Regions from separate parts of the Rhodocista pekingensis genome, predicted to be linked through region 1. Evidence: riboswitches for the same ligand, from Rfam matches in the RefSeq annotation. Region 1 holds a riboswitch; each other region holds the start of a gene.
The links. Region 1 has a riboswitch for cobalamin ahead of ACFQPS_RS19715 (ribonucleoside triphosphate reductase). Riboswitches for the same ligand answer to the same signal wherever they lie in the genome.
Positions count from the first base shown of each region.

Region 2: linked by a shared signal. The riboswitch ahead of ACFQPS_RS13450 (TonB-dependent receptor plug domain-containing protein) and the one ahead of ACFQPS_RS19715 (ribonucleoside triphosphate reductase) in region 1 are both predicted to bind cobalamin.
Region 3: linked by a shared signal. The riboswitch ahead of bluB (5,6-dimethylbenzimidazole synthase) and the one ahead of ACFQPS_RS19715 (ribonucleoside triphosphate reductase) in region 1 are both predicted to bind cobalamin.

Region 1 covers NZ_JBHTCM010000028.1:281,023-284,451, forward strand. Annotated here, with positions in the region: gene ACFQPS_RS19715 (ribonucleoside triphosphate reductase) at 1-1,926, opposite strand, end outside; cobalamin riboswitch at 2,018-2,237, opposite strand; cobalamin riboswitch at 2,353-2,566, shown strand; gene ACFQPS_RS19720 (cobyric acid synthase) at 2,682-3,429, shown strand, end outside.
Region 2 covers NZ_JBHTCM010000012.1:98,210-101,638, reverse strand. Annotated here, with positions in the region: gene ACFQPS_RS13460 (pentapeptide repeat-containing protein) at 1-829, shown strand, start outside; gene ACFQPS_RS13455 (AAA family ATPase) at 874-1,452, opposite strand; cobalamin riboswitch at 1,561-1,789, shown strand; gene ACFQPS_RS13450 (TonB-dependent receptor plug domain-containing protein) at 2,025-3,429, shown strand, end outside.
Region 3 covers NZ_JBHTCM010000025.1:144,708-148,136, forward strand. Annotated here, with positions in the region: gene ACFQPS_RS17905 (short-chain fatty acid transporter) at 1-461, shown strand, start outside; gene bluB (5,6-dimethylbenzimidazole synthase) at 517-1,224, opposite strand; cobalamin riboswitch at 1,272-1,455, opposite strand; gene ACFQPS_RS17915 (dipeptidase) at 1,600-2,577, opposite strand; gene ACFQPS_RS17920 (NAD(P)/FAD-dependent oxidoreductase) at 2,601-3,429, opposite strand, start outside.

The sequences.
Region 1 (3,429 bases):
GATCGAGAAGGTGGGCGTCACGGTGATGTAGGGCAGGCGGAAATTCTCCAGCGCCCGGCGCACCAGCTTGCGGCAGGCATCGGCCGAGGACACCCGCTCGCCCATGTAGAGGTGCAGGACGGTGCCGCCGGTGTACTTGCGCTGCAACTCCTCCTGCCGCTCCAGCGCCTCGAACGGGTCGTCCGTGAAGCCGACGGGAAGCTGGCTGGAGTTGGTGTAGTAGGGCTGGTCCGCCGTGCCGGCCTGGAGGATGCCGGGGAAGCGCTTCTGGTCCTCCTTGGCGAAGCGGTAGGTCGTACCCTCCGCCGGGGTGGCTTCCAGGTTGTACATGTGGCCCGTCTCTTCCTGGAACTGCACGATGCGCGCACGCACATGGTCCAGGAAGCGGACGGCGAAGGCATAGCCCCGCTCGGTCGTGATGTCCTCGGCATCGTCCGTGAAGTTGCGGATCATCTCGTTGATGCCGTTCACGCCCAGCGTCGAGAAGTGGTTCCGCAGCGTGCCCAGGTAGCGCTTGGTGTACGGGAACAGCCCGTTGTCCATGTGGTGCTGGATCACCTTGCGCTTGATCTCCAGGCTGGTGCGGCTGATGTCCAGCATCTCGTCCAGGGCGCGGAACAGGGCCGCCTCGTCGCCCTTGTGCAGATGGCCCAGGCGCGCGCAGTTGACCGTCACCACCCCCAGCGAACCGGTCTGCTCGGCGCTGCCGAACAGGCCGTTGCCGCGCTTCAGCAGCTCGCTGAGGTCGAGCTGGAGCCGGCAGCACATGGAGCGGACCATGTTCGGCTTCAGCTCGGAATTGACGAAGTTCTGGAAGTAGGGAAGCCCGTACTTGGCCGTCATCTCGAACAGCCGCTCGGCGTTCTCGCTCTCCCAGGGGAAGTCGGGCGTGATGTTGTAGGTGGGGATCGGGAAGGTGAAGACCCGCCCCTTGCTGTCGCCACGGGTCATCACCTCCATGTAGGCGCGGTTGATCAGGTCCATCTCGGCCTGAAGCTCGCCGTAGGTGAAGTCCATGTCCTCGCCGCCGATCACCGGCACCTGATCGCGCAGGTCCTCCGGGCAGGTCCAGTCGAAGGTCAGGTTCGTGAAGGGCGTCTGCGTGCCCCAGCGGGAGGGCACGTTAAGATTGTAGACAAGCTCCTGGATGCACTGGAGCACCTGCTCGTAGGGCAGGTTGTCCTTGCGGATGAAGGGGGCGAGATAGGTGTCGAAGGAGCTGAACGCCTGCGCACCGGCCCATTCGTTCTGCAAGGTGCCCAGGAAATTGACGATCTGCCCGACGGCGCTGGACAGGTGCTTGGGCGGCGCCGCCTCGACCTTGCCCGGCACCCCGTTCAGCCCTTCCGTCAGCAGGGTGCGCAGGGACCAGCCGGCGCAGTAGCCGGCCAGCATGTCCAGATCGTGGATGTGGATGTCGCCCTCGCGGTGGGCGCGGCCCACCTCCGCCGGATAGACGTGCGACAGCCAGTAGTTCGCCACCACCTTGCCGGAGATGTTCAGGATCAGGCCGCCCAGCGAATAGCCCTGGTTGGCGTTGGCGTTGACGCGCCAGTCGGCCCGGTTCAGGTACTCGTTGATCGAGGTTTCGACATCCACCACCGTCTTGCGGTCGCGCCGCAGGCGGGCGCGCTGCTCGCGGTAGACGATGTAGGCGCGGGCCGTGGCGAAATGGTTGGCGGAGATCAGGACCTGCTCGACCACGTCCTGGATCTGTTCGATATGCGGCGCCTCGGTATGGAAGCGATGGCCGATCACCTTGATCGCCTGGATCGCCAGGAGATGCGCCTCCGCCCCGTCGAACTCGCCGGTCGCCTTGCCGGCGCGCTCGATGGCGGAGCGGATCTTGTCGCCGTTGAAGGCGGACACTTCACCGCTACGCTTGATCACGGACTGCGGCAGCGTGGCAAGGGCATGAACGGGCATGCGGGTCTTTCCCCTTCCGGCACGCGGACAGGGGTCGGGAACCGCCCGGCGCGGCGCCGGCGGGTTCCCTTCGGATCACCCCGTCCGAAGATTGGTAGACTGGGCTACGGCAGGTCTCCTGGCTCGCGGGTCCGCGCCACCGTCCGGTCTTCCCGGTGCCGGTCGGCACCAGTGACATGAAAGGTCGGCAGCTCACCGCTGACAGTTGCGGGGGCAGCGCCGGAATCACACCGGCTTCCCTCTTAGCCCCCGGATAACGAGATCGGATAACTACATATTGTGTCATCCAGGGGACCGTAACGCTAAATACCGTAATTGCAGGTTCTGCTCAAGTCAAGCTCCGGCGGCGCAGGAGGGGCATGACGGATCGCCATGCGGTCCGCCCGCGGCGGCGCAGGCGGCCGTTGACAGGGGGATGGCCGTCTCCTAAAGCTCAGCCGTCACGGTTCTTCCGGCTCTCCGGGGTGCGGAAGCTAAGAGGGAATCCGGTGCGCCGTACGCGGCAAGGCCGGAGCTGCCCCCGCAACTGTCAGCGGTGAGCCTTTCCCGTTCGCGCCACTGGACCCGCAAGGGTTCCGGGAAGGCCGGGCCGAGGCGACGACCCGCGAGCCAGGAGACCTGCCGCGACGCACCATGGTCCACGGGCGGGGTGTCCCGGTGGAATGCCCGCGCTCCGGCCGCCCTCAGAGGGGATGCCGGGGTCCCGCGGTCTTCCCCATGCCCATGCCCTTCCTGTCTGAAGGGGCTTCCAGTCCATGTCCGATTCCGCGACGACGCCCGGCGACGGCCTCGCCCCGATCGTCTACACGCCGCGCAGCACGGACGCTCCGCGCCGCGCCCGCGCGCTGATGATCCAGGGCACCAGCTCCGACGTCGGCAAGAGCATGCTGGTGGCCGGGCTCTGCCGCGCCTTCACCCGCCGCGGTCTGGTGGTGCGCCCCTTCAAGGCGCAGAACATGAGCAACAACGCCGCCGTGGTGCCCGACGCGGACGCCCCGCCGGAGGCCGACGGCACCCCGGCGCGCGGCGAGATCGGCCGCGCCCAGGCGCTCCAGGCCCGCGCCTGCAAGGTGGCGCCGTCCATCCACATGAACCCGGTTCTGCTGAAGCCGCAGACGAACATCGGCTCCCAGGTGGTGCTGCGCGGCCGGGTGCTGGGCAACTGTCCGGCGCGCACCTATCACCGGATGCGCAAGGGCCTGATGCCGCCGATCATGGACAGCTTCGAGCGGCTGGCCGCCGAGGCGGACCTGGTGATCGTGGAAGGCGCCGGCAGCGGGGCGGAGATCTATCTGCGCGCCTCGGACATCACGAACATGCATCTGGCGGAGCGGCTGGGCCTGCCGGTCGTCGTACTGGGCGACCTGGACCGTGGCGGCACCATGGCCGCCCTGGTCGGCACCCACGCCCTGCTGGACGAGGCCGACCGGGTCCGCGTCGTCGGCTACATCGTCAACAAGTTCCGCGGCGACTTCTCCCTGTTCGAGCCGGCCTGCGGCACGA
Region 2 (3,429 bases), on a different contig from region 1:
CTGCCAGGGCGCGCAGATGTCCGGCTGCAACTTCTCCAACGCCGTGCTGAAATCGACCAACTTCTCCAGCAGCGACCTGCGCGGCGCCAACCTTGCCGGGGCGAACCTTGCCGGCGCCTCCCTGCGCGGCGCCAACCTGATGGGCGCCAACCTGACCGGCGCCAGCCTGCGCAACGCCGACCTGCACGGCGCGAACCTGGACGGGGTCAGCCTCGCCAGCGTGGACATGACCGGGGCCAACATCACCCGCTCGAAGGACAACTTCTCGCAGAAGGTCCAGGCCACGCTGTCGGAGCATTTCGTCTGGATCAACTCCAACGGCGCGAAGGGTACGCGCGCCACCCTGGACGGGGAGGACCTGTCCCATATCGGGCTGGAGAAGGTGAACCTCAGCGGTGCCAGCCTGAAGCACTGCATCATGGTCGGCGCCAAGCTGCGCGAATCGCTGCTGATCATGACCGATCTGGTCTCGGCCAACCTCCAGAATGCCGATCTCTCCGGCGCCACGCTGGACGGGTCGAACCTGCGCGGGGTCGATCTGACGGGCGCCCGGCTGGACGGGGCGGAGATCGGGTCGGTCGATATAAAGGGACCGGACGGCCGCCCCACCGGGCGGCTGTGGCCGGCGAACCTCTCCGGCACGAAGCTCGTGAAGGCCAGCCTCGTGCGGGCGAACCTGCGCAACGCCAACCTGTCCGGGGCCGATCTGCGGGGGGCCGACCTCACGGGCGCCAACCTGATCGACGCCAACCTGCGCGGCGCCCAGTTGGACGGGGCGGTGCTGACCGGCGCCGCCATGCCCCGGCCGGAGGAGGACGAGGACGACTGACCCCCGATGCCCTGGCGGGCGGCGCCCCTCAGGCCATCAAGCCGTCAGCCGGCAGCGAGTCGTCGCAGCACCCAGTCCAGCCGCTCCGCCGGGGCCATCACCCGGTCCGGCACGACGACCAGCCGGGCGGGATCGACCCAGCGCCGGCACAGCCCCGCCACCAGTTCCTGGAAATGGAGCTGCATCCACGGATTGGGGTAGCGCACGCCGTCATCCTCCAGCGGGATGCAGCCCCAGGGCAGCAGCAGCACGGCGCTGTAGTCCGCCATCGCCGCCACCGCACGGGCAAGCAGCGCCTCGGTGCCGGCGGGATCGTCCACCCCGAACCCGTTGGACAGCCAATGGGCGGCGAAGTCCAGCGGCGTGCGGTCGGTGACGAAGCCGGCTTCGGCCCGCGCCATCCCCCGCACCAGCGCATCCGCCTGGGTGCGGATCAGGTCGCGGTGCCCCTCGCGCGTCAGGGTGTGGAGATCGAATCCGGCCTCCAGCATCGACCGCATCGCCTCCGCCATCACCGGCAGGTCCAGCCGGTCGCCCAGCGCCTCCGCCAGCGTCGTCTTGCCGACGCCGGCGCTGCCGGTGATGCCGATGCGGTGGGGGCGGGTGTGCGGGCGGATATCCATCCGGCGATGCTAGAGCCTTGCGGCCGGGCGGGGAAAGGGGCGCTTGCCGTCCCTGGGCTGCACCCTGCGGCGATGGAGCCGCCTTGTCGTGCCCGGGTGATTTCCCTAGAGTGCCGCACATGTGTCGGTCCCCCCAAAGGGGTGAAAAGGGAACGACGGTGCGGCCTGTGCCCGGGTGACCGGGTGGGGCCAACGCCGTGGCTGCCCCCGCAACTGTGATCGGCGAGTCCGCCGCCCCCGTCCGCACGGACGGGAACAGGCCACTGGGAAACTGGGAAGGCCGGGCGTCGGATGTTGACCCGAGAGCCAGGAGACCTGCCGGCATGAAGCGTCACGCAGCCATCGGGCGGGGTGCATCGATGGGACGGTCCTCCGTTTTGCGGTGACGTGCCCGATGGGTTGCCGTGGACGGGGGTGCGCGCATGCGTCCTCTGACGAGTCGTCTTTGCCGCCAGTACCGCGCCGGTCGTTTCCGGGCGGGGGCGGAGCCGTGCCGTGTCCAAGGGAACCCGAAGTCCCCAACCGCCCGGTCTGCGCCCTGCGCGGCCGTGGCGCCAGTCGGCACGCAAGCGATGCAGAAGCGCCCTTCCCTCTTCCCGCAGACCCGGTTTCCGCTGCCCTTCCTGGCGGCGGCCCTTGTCCTGCCGGCACTCCCCGCGACGGCTGCGGCCGATGATGCTTCCCGAGTGGAGGAGATCGTCGTCACCGCCACCCGGACGCCGACGCCGATCGACCGCATTCCCGCCTCCGTCAGCGTCATCGACCGCGAGGAGATCCGGCGCAACGCCTGGCAGACCCTGCCCGACGCCCTGCGCACCCTGCCCGGCGCCGCCCTGACCCGTAGCGGCGGCCCCGGCGGCAACTCCTCGCTGTTCCTGCGCGGCACCAACAGCGACCATGTCCTGGTGCTGCTGGACGGCCTGCCGGTGAACGATCCGGCCATGACCGCCGGCGCCTTCAACTTCGGCGACGACCTGCTTGAGGGGGTCAGCCGGATCGAGGTGGTGCGCGGCCCCGCCTCCACCCTTTACGGCTCGAACGCCATCGGCGGCGTGATCAACATGATCACCCGCGCCGGCGGCCCCTCCGCCGCCACCGCCGAGGTCGATGCTGCCGCCGGGACGGACAAGACCTGGCGCGGCAGCGCCGGCCTCTACGGCACGCTCGACAATCTGGACTACGGCGTCAGCGTCCAGGGCTTCACCACCGACGGCGACAACGCCACGCCGTCGCGGATGGCCGGCAATCTGGGCGAGGAGGACGGCTTCGACGCCCTGACCGCCACCGGCAAGGCCGTGGTCCGGCTGGAGAACGGCCGGCTGGAGGCGCTGCTGCGCTGGCGCCGGGCGGAGAGCGACCTCGACAACGTCCCGCAGGACGAGCCGAACTCCACCGGGGAGAGCGACCATCTGGCCTGGCAGCTCGCCGGCGAGCGGCTGTTCTTCGCCGGGGCGCTGAATTCGCGGCTGAGCGTGGGGCAGAGCCGCTACGATCGCACCTACCGCAACGACCCGGACAGCGTCTCCGCCGATTACAGCCGCGATACCTATGACAGCGTGCGGACCCAGGCCGACTGGCAGAACAACCTGACCCTGCCGGCGACGGCGGCGATGAAGGACGGGGTGCTGGGCTTCGGCGCATCGTTCGTGCGGGACGAGGCGGATTTCGACACCCGCTCCGTCTCCGCCTACGGGCCTTACACCAGCGCCGTGGACGCGGACGCCGACAGCCTCGCCCTCTATGTCCACGCCCAGGCCCGCCTGTTCGACGCGGTGGACGTGACGGCCGGCCTGCGCAACGAGCATCCGGACGATTTCGGCACCACGACGACCTGGCGCCTGGGTGCGGTCGTGCCGCTGCCCTCCCTCGCCACCCGCCTGAAGGCGGCGGCCGGCAGCGCCTTCAAGGCACCCACCCTGTACGACCGCTTTGGTACGAACAATTACGGCTACCGCGGCAATCCTGACCTGGACCCGG
Region 3 (3,429 bases), on a different contig from region 1:
CGCCCTACCGCTTCCTGCGCAGCCTGGAGGAAGCGGTGAAGGGCGCTGCCGGCATCATCATCCAGTTCCCCTTCTATGCCGGGATCATGGGCATGATGGTGGGATCGGGGCTGGCGCGCGATCTCTCGGCCTGGTTCGTCTCGATCTCGACGGCCCAGACCCTGCCGCTCTTCACCTTCTGGAGCGCGGGGCTGCTGAACATCCTGATCCCGTCGGGCGGCGGCCAGTGGGCGGTGCAGTCCCAGGTGATGCTGCCCGCCGCCCTGGAGCTTCAGGCGGACGTGCCGCGCACGGCCATGGCGGTCGCCTGGGGCGATGCCTGGACCAACATGATCCAGCCCTTCTGGGCCCTGCCGGCCCTGGCCATCGCGGGGCTGCGGGCCAAGGATGTGATGGGCTACTGCCTCGTCATCCTGCTGCTCTCGGGCGTCGTCATCTCCCTGGGCTTCCTTTTTCTGTAGGCGGTACCCCTGGCTGGTGGACGGTGCCGCCCGCTAAGGCGGCACCGGCGCCGGATCACCCGAGCTGCTTCAGGAGCGCTTCCTCGCCCGTGCGGCCGTGCCAGCGGTCGAACCAGACCACGTCGCGCAGCGGCGTGCGGGGCAGCCAGCCCGCCGCTTCCAGCTCCGGGTTCTGGAAGAAGTGCGAGACATAGCCGACGCAGAGATAGGCGATGGTCTGGATCGAGGCCGGGATGCCCAACGCCTCACGCAGGTCGGCATGGCGCAGGATGCTGACCCAGCCCACGCCGACATTCTCCGCCCGCGCGGCCAGCCAGAGATTCTGCACGGCGCAGACGGCGCTGTAGAGGTCCATCTCGCGCTGGTGCGTGCGGCCGACCACGACCGGGCCGGTGCGCTCGCGGTCGCAGGTGACGCAGATGCCCACCGGCGCCTCGACGATGCCCTCCAGCTTCAGCCGGCGGTAGGTCTCCTGCCGGTCGCCCTCGAACATGTCGGCCGCTTCGGCGTTCGCGGTCTGGAAGGCGTCGCGCACCTTCAGCTTCACGTCCGGGTCGCGCACGACGATGAAGTCCCAGGGCTGCATGAAGCCGACGGACGGCGCATGGTGGGCGGCCTTCAGGATGCGCCCCAGCACCTCGTCCGGGATCGGATCGGGCAGGAACTGGCCGCGCACGTCGCGCCGCTTGAAGATGCACTTGTAGACGCTGTCGCGCTCGGCGGCGGTGAAGTCTGCGTCGGCCTGATACGGGTTGGCTTCCATGGTTTCCCCTGCATGGGCAAGCATGGGTCACCGCCCGTCCACGGCGGCTTCCCAGGACGTTCCAGGCCGGTCTTCTGACTCAGGCTCAGCCCTTCCGGACACCTTCCCGGCCCGCGGGGCCAGTGGCATCCGTCCGGAAGGTCCCCTTCACAGCGCTGGGCGCGTGGCAGACTTCCACTGCCTTCCCGATTCTCCCGAAGGCATCCGGGCACCTGGAACGGCGCCATCGATACACGGATGCCGCCGGGCGATCCAGCGCGGCAACGCGCCCCGTCGGGGCAGGGACAGCAGGTCGCGGAAAAGGTCACGGGGCCGATACCGCGCGCGGTGCGGTCGGACGGCACGGGTCAGGTGGAGCGGTTGCGCCCGACGGGCTCAGGCGTTCCAGCAGCGCCGGGCCACGCGCAGCCAGTTGCCGCCCAGGACCATGTCCAGCTCGGGCGCTGCGAAGCCCAGCCGGGTCAGCGCCTCGACGATGCCGCCCAGGCTTTCGGGCGGTGCGATGGCGATGTCCGGCCGGTAGCCAAGCTCGGGCGACCAGCGGTCCCGGTGCCGGTGCAGCCAGGCGCGCAGCTCCTCCTGGTCGAACGCGTAGTCCAGGGCCAGACCGACATGCTGCGGCCCGACCAGATCGGCGACATAGGCGACATGGGCGGCGATCCGCTCCGGCGTCGGCTCCCCGCCCAGGAACAGGTCCACGCCGTTGATGCCGACCACCCCGCCCGTGGCGGCACAGGCCCGGATCAGATCGTCGCCGATGTTGCGCCCGTGCGCCTTCAGCGCGTGCGGGTTGGAGTGGGAGAAGATCACCGGCCGGTCGGCGCGCTCCAGCACGTCGCGCGCGGTGCGCCAGCCGGTATGGCTCAGGCAGACGACCATGCCGGCCTCCTGGATGGCCTGCACGGCACGGGCGCCGGCCGCGGTCAGGCCGGGATCGTCGTCATGGCAGCCGCCGCCGATGCCCGTGGTCCGGTTGTAGACCAGACTGATCCAGCGCACGCCCAGGGAGCGGTAGATCTCCGCGAATTCCGGGCGGACGGCGAGCGAGCCCGCCCCTTCGATGTCGAAGGCGACGCCCAGCCGGCCAGTGGCGGCGGCGTCCACCACGTCCTCGGTGCTGCCGGCCAGGCAGTACTCGTCCGGGCGTGCCTCGATCCAGTCGCGGAAGAAGGCCGCCGTCTCCATGATCTCGGTCGCCGGGGTCTGGTCCATCCCGACATTCAGGCTGACCATGGTGAAGCCGCTCTCGCGCAGGCGCTGGAGCTGTGGCAGGAAGCTGGCATCCCTGCGTAGCGGCATGCAGGCATGGTTGTCCCAGACGATCCGCGGCCTGCCCGTCATGTCCCGTGGCATCGGCCCCTCCCCGGTTCCGGCCATCAGCGTCCCCCGAAGCGTCCGGGGGCGAGGTCCGCGGCCGTGACGCCCTCGTCCCGGCAGTCCTGCGGCAGGGTGCCGTCCAGGATCAGCCCGGCGGCCAGCCGTCCCAGCGCCGGGGCGGTCTGCATCCCGTAGCCGCCCTGTCCGACCAGCCAGAAGAAGCGGTCCTCCCCCGGGTCGAAGCCCGCGACGGGGGTGCGGTCGGGCGCGAAGGTGCGCAGCCCCGCCCACTTCGCCTTCAGCGTCCGGAACTCCAGGTCCAGCGCCTCCTGGATGCGCTCGGCGGCGACGGCGATGTCATAATCGTCCGGCTGGGCGTCGCAGGGATCGGACGGGCTTTCGTCCGCAGGGGAGCCGAGCAGGCGGCCGCTCTCCGGCTTCACGTAGAAGCTCTCGTCCACGTCCATCACCATCGGCCAGCCGGCGGTGTCCAGCCCGGCCGGCGGATCGAACAGGAAGGCGGTGCGCCGCTTCGGCTCCAGCCCCACGGGGGCGATGCCGGCCAGGGTGGCGACACGGTCGCCCCAGGCGCCGGCGGCATCGACCAGGAGGTCGGCCGCGACCGTCTCCCCGCCCGTCCGGATGCGCCAGCCGTCCGGCGTGCGCTCGATCGCGTCGGCCGCGCGGCCGGTCAGGACGGCGCCGCCGGCCTCCCGGATCATGCGGACGAAGCCCTGCATCAGGGCGTGCGCGTCGATGTCGGCGGCGGTCGGATCGTGCAGTGCGCCCAGCAGCCGCTCGCGCCGCAGCCGCGGCACCAGCGCCACCGCCTGGGCGGGGTCAAGGTGGCGCAGGGTGGGGCCGATCTCCGCGGCGGTGGCGGCCAGG